DNA from 2 places in the Streptomyces sp. NPDC037271 genome. Region 1 is predicted to be linked to the other one. Evidence: riboswitches for the same ligand, from Rfam matches in the RefSeq annotation. Region 1 holds a riboswitch; the other holds the start of a gene.

What was found. A riboswitch is a leader RNA that binds a small molecule or an ion and turns the genes downstream of it on or off. The one in region 1 is predicted to bind cyclic di-AMP.
Region 2: it holds a riboswitch for cyclic di-AMP, as region 1 does, so the genes downstream of both, ACZ7G3_RS12990 (M23 family metallopeptidase) here and ACZ7G3_RS16625 (transglycosylase family protein) in region 1, are expected to answer to the same signal.

Annotation. Positions count from the first base shown of each region.
Region 1 is NZ_JBVJVN010000008.1:100,329-103,754, forward strand. Features, by position in the region: gene eno (phosphopyruvate hydratase) at 1-935, opposite strand, end outside; gene ACZ7G3_RS16625 (transglycosylase family protein) at 1,289-2,032, opposite strand; cyclic di-AMP (ydaO/yuaA leader) riboswitch at 2,036-2,203, opposite strand; gene ACZ7G3_RS16630 (transglycosylase family protein) at 2,387-3,426, opposite strand, start outside.
Region 2 is NZ_JBVJVN010000005.1:297,710-301,135, reverse strand. Features, by position in the region: gene ACZ7G3_RS13000 (M16 family metallopeptidase) at 1-263, shown strand, start outside; gene ACZ7G3_RS12995 (M16 family metallopeptidase) at 260-1,648, shown strand; cyclic di-AMP (ydaO/yuaA leader) riboswitch at 1,839-2,003, shown strand; gene ACZ7G3_RS12990 (M23 family metallopeptidase) at 2,016-2,780, shown strand; gene ACZ7G3_RS12985 (GntR family transcriptional regulator) at 2,980-3,426, shown strand, end outside.

The DNA of each region.
Region 1 (3,426 bases):
AGGTCGTCGCCGACGATCTGGACCTTGTCGCCGAGCTTGCCGGTGAGCACCTTCCAGCCGTCCCAGTCGTCCTCGAACAGCGGGTCCTCGATGGAGACCAGCGGGTACGCCTCGACCAGCTCGGCGTAGTACTCGGTCATCTCGGCGGCCGTGCGCTCCTTGCCCTCGAAGGTGTAGGAGCCGTCCTTGTAGAACTCGGACGCGGCGACGTCGAGCGCGAGGGCGATCTGCTCGCCGGGGGTGTAGCCGGCTTCCTTGATGGCCTCGAGGATGAGGTCGAGGGCCTCGCGGTTGGAGCCGAGGTTCGGGGCGAAGCCGCCCTCGTCGCCGAGGCCGGTGGCCAGGCCCTTGCTCTTCAGGACCTTCTTCAGGGTGTGGTAGACCTCGGCGCCCCAGCGCAGGGCCTCGGAGAAGGACTCCGCGCCGATCGGGGCGATCATGAACTCCTGGATGTCCACGTTCGAGTCGGCGTGCGACCCGCCGTTCAGGATGTTCATCATCGGCACCGGCAGCAGGTGCGCGTTGGGGCCGCCCAGGTAGCGGAAGAGCGGCAGGTCGCTGGCCTCGGAGGCGGCGTGGGCGACGGCGAGCGAGACGCCGAGGATGGCGTTGGCGCCGAGCGAGCCCTTGTTGTCGGTGGCGTCCAGGTCGAACATCGCCTGGTCGATCAGGCGCTGCTCGGTGGCGTCGTAGCCGACGAGCTCCGGGCCGATCTGCTCGATGACGGCCAGGACGGCCTTCTCGACGCCCTTGCCCAGGTAACGGTTGGAGTCGCCGTCACGGAGTTCGATGGCCTCGAAGGCGCCGGTGGAGGCGCCGGACGGAACGGCGGCACGACCCGTGCTGCCGTCGTCGAGGCCGACCTCGACCTCGACCGTGGGGTTGCCTCGGGAGTCCAGGATTTCCCGGGCTACGACGACGTCGATGGACGGCACGAGCATCTCCTTCTTCAATGTGACGCTTCGGTGTGACGCGCGGGTCCACAGGACCGCAGCGGCTCTGCGGGACCGAGCCTAACCGGCTCCGGGCGATCGGCCAGCCGATGGCCCACCCGCTGGACAGAACCGAGAGTAAATTGTTTCCGAACGGAACAAAGACGTTTCCGCAAACCCGGCCGGATTCGGGGGCGGGAACGGAGCCGGGATCAGGGCGGGAACGGAGTGCGGGGTCAGGGCGGGAACGGAGTGCGGGGTCAGGGTGGAACGGAGTGCGGGGTCAGGGCATGAAAATCCCGCTCCGGCGCGTACGGGGGAACACGCGCCGGAGCGGGAGCAAGGGGAGCTGCTGCCTACTTCAGGTGCAGCTGCTGGCCCGGGTAGATCAGGTCGGCGTCGTCGACGATGTCGTCGTTCAGCTTGAACAGCTCGGCCCAGCCGCCCTCGACGTCGTGCTCCTGGGCGATCGAGCTGAGGGTGTCGCCCGTGACCACCTTGTACTCGCCGTCGCCCTTCTCGACCTTCTTGCCGGTCGGGGTGGTGACGGTCTTCTCGGCGGCCGGACGCTCGGCGGAGCGGGAGGCCTTCTGCTCGGCGGAGCGGTCGGCGCCGGAGCCGCCGCCCTGGCTCTGCGCGCTCTCGGAGCTGCCGGAGTTCTGGGAGGAGCCGGAGCCCTGGGAGGAGCCGCTGTCCTGGCTCTCACCGGAGCCGCCGCCGGTGTACGCGGCGTTCGACAGGCCGGTGCCGCAGACCGGCCAGGCGCCCTTGCCCTGGCCCGCGAGCACCTTCTCGGCGATCTCGATCTGCTGCGCCTTGCTGGCCTGGTCCGCGGTCGCGGCGTACTGCGTGCCGCCGTAGCCGGCCCAGGTGGAGGCGGAGAACTGCAGGCCGCCGTAGTAGCCGTTGCCGGTGTTGATGGACCAGTTGCCGCCGGACTCGCACTGGGCGACGGCGTCCCACTCGGACGCGGTGGCGGCGGAGGCGTTGCCGGCCGCCATCAGCGGGGCGGCGACGGCGGCACCGGTGACACCGGCGACGGCGATGACACGGGTGGCCTTGGACGGACGGCGGTGCTTGCCCTTGCCGGAAAACAGCATGGTTGATCCCCTCACCGACGCCTGCGAGGTGAGCTGTCGGGTTCGGGCCGGTTGAGTTGCCCGGCCGGGTTCCTCGCGGAACTCGGCTCCACCCCTAGCCGCTCCGGTTCAACTGCCCCGGTGCGGCACTTACCTTGGGTCCCCCGCTCCTGCCTTCGGCGCTTGACGCGACGACTGTTCCCGGACGGCCGCTGGCAGGATTAGGCGTTGCGGCAGCCGGGGCCCGCGATGACGGGCGGTCATGACCGTAGTCACGCGCTCCGCGGATTTACAAAGACGATCACGGCTTCTGAGACCTATCTCTCACGAGATCCAAAACGGACATACGATCTCTAACCGTGACGCGAACTCCCCCTACTTTTCGCCCGATTCGCCCGCGACCGTGAGCGTCTGACCGGGCAGGATGTGGTCGGGGTCGGCACCGACGACCTCCTTGTTGCCGGCGTAGAGCGAACGCCAGCCGCCGTCCAGCTCAAGAGAGTCGGCGATGCCCCACAGGCTGTCGCCGGAACGCACGGTGTACGAGCCGTCCACGGCCTGGCGCGCGTCACCCTCACCGCGCGAGGCGTGCCGCCCCGACGACTCGCCCGTACGGCCGTCCACCGCCCCCTCGTCGGCACTGCCGCCCCGGTGCCGGCCCGCGCCGGACTCCTCCGTGTCGGTGAGGGCCGAAGAGCCGTCACTCCGCCCCGGCTTGTCCGATTCGCCGGCTTCCTGGGAGGTCGTGGGTGAAGCGCCGGTGTTCTGCGGTTCACCGCTCTCCGTGGACCCGGAGCCGGGGGACGTGTCGGACTTGGTCGAATCGTCCCCGCTGTCCGACGAAGGGTCAGCGGAGGGCGAGGAGGACGAGGAAGGGGACGAGGGAGAGGAAGGAACCGAAGGGGACGCCTCGGACGTGGGATCCGCCGGCTCCGTCGAACCGGACGAGCCGGACGCACCGGACGAGCCGGTCGAGCCGGACGCACCCGAGAGTCCGGGAAGGCCCGACGGCTCTTCCGAGGTGTCCGATCCCTCCGACGAGCCGTCACCCGCCGCACCCGAGCCACCGCCGGCGGACGCCGAGTCGTCACCCAGGCCCGCGAGCAGACCGCACGTCGGCCAGGCGGCGATGCCCTGGTCCGCGTGTATCTTCTCGGCGACTCTCACCTGCTGGGAGCGGCTGGCCTGGTCGGCGCTGGGCGCGTACTCCATGCCGCCGTACTGCTCCCAGGCGTCCTGGGACAGCTGGAGGCCGCCGTAGTACCCGTTGCCACTGTTCTGGCTCCAGGCGCCGCCGGTCTCGCACTCGGCGACCCGGTCCCAGCTCGCCCCGTCGGCCGCGTGGGCGCCGGTGGCGCCGAGGAGCGGGATCGCGATGGCGGAGCCGGTCACTCCGGCGGCGACGACCAGGGCGG
Region 2 (3,426 bases), on a different contig from region 1:
TGGGTACGGTCGCGGGCCGCGCCGACGAACTGTGCCGGTACGCCGTCCTCTTCGGCGACCCGCAGCTCGCCCTCACCGCCGTGCAGCGAGTGCTCGAGGTGACGGCAGAGGAGGTCCAGGAGGTCGCCAAGGCACGCCTGCGTCCCGACAACCGCGCGGTGCTCGTCTACGAGCCCACGGCCCCCGCCGACGCCGACGACAACGCCGACGACAACGACGCCGACACGAACGCCACCGACGAGAACGAGGAGGCGGCCAAGTGACCGAGCTCGCCACCATGGAATTCCACCCTCAGCCGCAGGCCGGCGAGCCCAAGCCGTGGGCGTTCCCGGCCCCGGAGCGCGGCAGTCTCGACAACGGCCTGACGGTGCTGCGCTGCCACCGCCCCGGCCAGCAGGTCGTCGCTGTCGAGGTCAATCTGGACGCACCCCTGGACGCCGAACCGGCCGGCCTCGACGGCCTCGCCACGATCATGGCGCGCGCCTTCTCCGAGGGCACCGACAAGCACTCCGCCGAGGAGTTCGCCGCCGAGCTGGAGCGCTGCGGCGCCACCCTCGACGCACACGCCGACCACCCCGGCGTCCGGCTGAGCCTGGAAGTGCCCGTCTCGCGTCTCGCCAAGGCCCTCGGCCTGGTCGCCGACGCCCTCCGGGCGCCCGCGTTCGCGGACAGCGAAGTCGAGCGGCTGGTCCGCAACCGGCTCGACGAGATCCCGCACGAGCTGGCCAACCCGGCACGCCGCGCGGCCAAGGAGCTCTACAAGGAGCTGTTCCCGGCCGGGACGCGCATGTCGCGCCCGCGTCAGGGCACCGAGGAGACGGTCGCGCGCATCGACTCCGCGGCCGTACGCGCCTTCTACGAGAAGCACGTCCGGCCCGCCACGGCCACCGCGGTGGTCGTCGGCGACTTCACCGGCGTCGACCTCGACGCGCTGCTCGGTGACACGCTGGGCGCGTGGACCGGCTCCGCCGCCGAGCCGCGTCCCGTGCCGCCGGTGACCGCCGACGACAGGGGCCGGGTCGTCATCGTGAACCGCCCCGGAGCCGTCCAGACGCAGCTGCTGATCGGTCGCACCGGCTCCGACCGGCACGACCGCGTGTGGCCCGCCCAGGTGCTCGGCGCCTACTGCCTCGGCGGCACCCTCACCTCGCGCCTGGACCGCGTCCTGCGCGAGGAGAAGGGCTACACCTACGGCGTGCGGTCGTTCGCACAGGTCCTGCGTTCCGCGCCCGACGGCACGGGCGCCGCCCTGCTGGCCATCAGCGGCTCCGTCGACACCCCCAACACGGGTCCCGCGCTGGAGGACCTGTGGACGGTGCTGCGGAAGGTCGCGGAGGGCGGGCTCACCGACGCCGAGCGCGACGTCGCCGTGCAGAACCTGGTCGGTGTGGCGCCGCTGAAGTACGAGACGGCTGCGGCCGTGGCGAGCACGCTGGCCGACCAGGTCGAACAGCACCTGCCGGACGACTACCAGGCCACGCTCTACCGCCAACTCGCCGTCACGGGAACCGTGGAGGCCACGGCGGCGGTCGTGAACGCCTTCCCGGTGGACCGTCTGGTGACGGTCCTCGTCGGCGACGCGGCGCAGATCAAGGAGCCCGTCGAGGCCCTCGGCATCGGTGAAGTGACCGTCGTGGCGGCCGAGTAGCGGCACGCGCGCGGGGCGGCCCTGGTGACCACAGTGTCACCAGGGCCGCCTTTTGTCCGAATTGCGGGGCTGACTGACCGTCTGCCCTGTGGCGTGCGCTACAAAACGCCTGTTGCGTTTGAGGATTGAAGACACCCCGTTTAGCGTCGTCCGGGCTGTTCGTCAGGCAGTGCGCCGCACCCGCGGCACCGGACAGCCATCGCCGAGTCCCCGTACGGCGCGAGCCAGGGGAGCCGGGGACCCATCGCAGTCCCTGGGGTGAATCGGACGCCCGCGCGTGCAGCGAGGGGGTCCGTAGGAGACCTTCCTGCTCCGAACCCGTCAGCTAACCCGGTAGGCGAGAGGGAAGGAAAGGACCAGCCTCCACATGGCGTTCACGCGCGCCACCGGCAAGCACCGCCGACCCAGCCGGATGCACCGCACCACCGCCCACGCGGCGGGCGTCGCGGCCCTCGCCACCACCGGTGTCGTCGGCACCCTCGCCGCTCCGGCGCTCGCCGCCGAGTCCGAGGCGGAGCAGAGCGGACTCACCCCGGTCGTCACCATCGGCGACGCCGTGGCCGACGAGATCGACGCCCAGGCCACCGCGCAGAAGCGGGCCGCGCTGGACGCCGCCGCCCGTGAGGCGGCCCAGGAGGCCGCACGCGAGCGGGCCGCCGAGGCGGCCGAGGAGGCACGCGAGGCCAAGGAGCGCGCCGCGCGCGAGGCGGAGCGCGAGCGCCTCAACACCTTCGTGTCGCCGATCACCGCCTCCTACGTCTCCACCGCCTACCAGGCCGGCAGCTCCCTGTGGTCCTCGGGCAGCCACACCGGCATCGACTTCCACGCCGCGAGCGGCACCTCCGTGCACGCGGTCGGCGTCGGCACCGTCGTCGAGGCCGGCTGGGGCGGGGCGTACGGCAACCAGGTCGTGATCAGGATGCACGACGGCACGTACACGCAGTACGGCCACCTGTCCTCCATCGGCGTCTCGGTCGGCCAGGCGGTCGCCCCCGGTCAGCAGATCGGTCTCTCCGGCGCCACCGGCAACGTCACCGGAGCCCACCTGCACTTCGAAGCCCGTACGAGCCCCGAGTACGGCTCGGACATGGACCCCGTCGCCTATCTCCGCTCCCACGGTGTGAACATCTGACGGCGGACGGCACGGCACTCGAACGCCCCGGCTCCCGAGCCGGGGCGTTCGCATTTCCACGGGTGACCCAGGCGTCGCCGCTGTCCAAAAGATGACCAGGAAATCCGCCCCGCCGTCGGAATATCCGCCCGGCTGGCCTAGAGTCACTGCTCACGCGTCAATCGTCGACGTTTCACGGGGATCAAGGCGGAGGTCGGGCATGCGTATTCCGGCGCACTCGGTGTGCACGGCGATCCGGGACGACATCGTCGCCGGCGTCCACGGGCGCGGCAGTCGGCTCACCGAGGAACTGCTCGCCCGCCGTTACGGAGTCTCCCGCGTCCCGGTCCGTGAGGCCCTGCGCACGCTGGAGGCCGAGGGCTTCGTGGTGACCCGGCGGCACGCGGGCGCGTGCGTGGCGGAACCCGGCGAACAGGAGGCCGCCGACCTGTTGGAGGCCCGTACGCTCCTCGAACCCCTCGGCGCCTCCCGGGCCGCCCGGCGCCGTACCGAGGCCCACCTCAAGGTACTGCGCGGACTGGTCAGGCTGGGTCAGGAGCGGGCCAGGCAGGGCAACAGCGATGATCTGCGCTCCCTGGGCGGCTGGTTCCACGACACCCTCGCCCAGGCCGCGGGCAGCCCCTCCCTGACGGCGCTGCTGACCCAG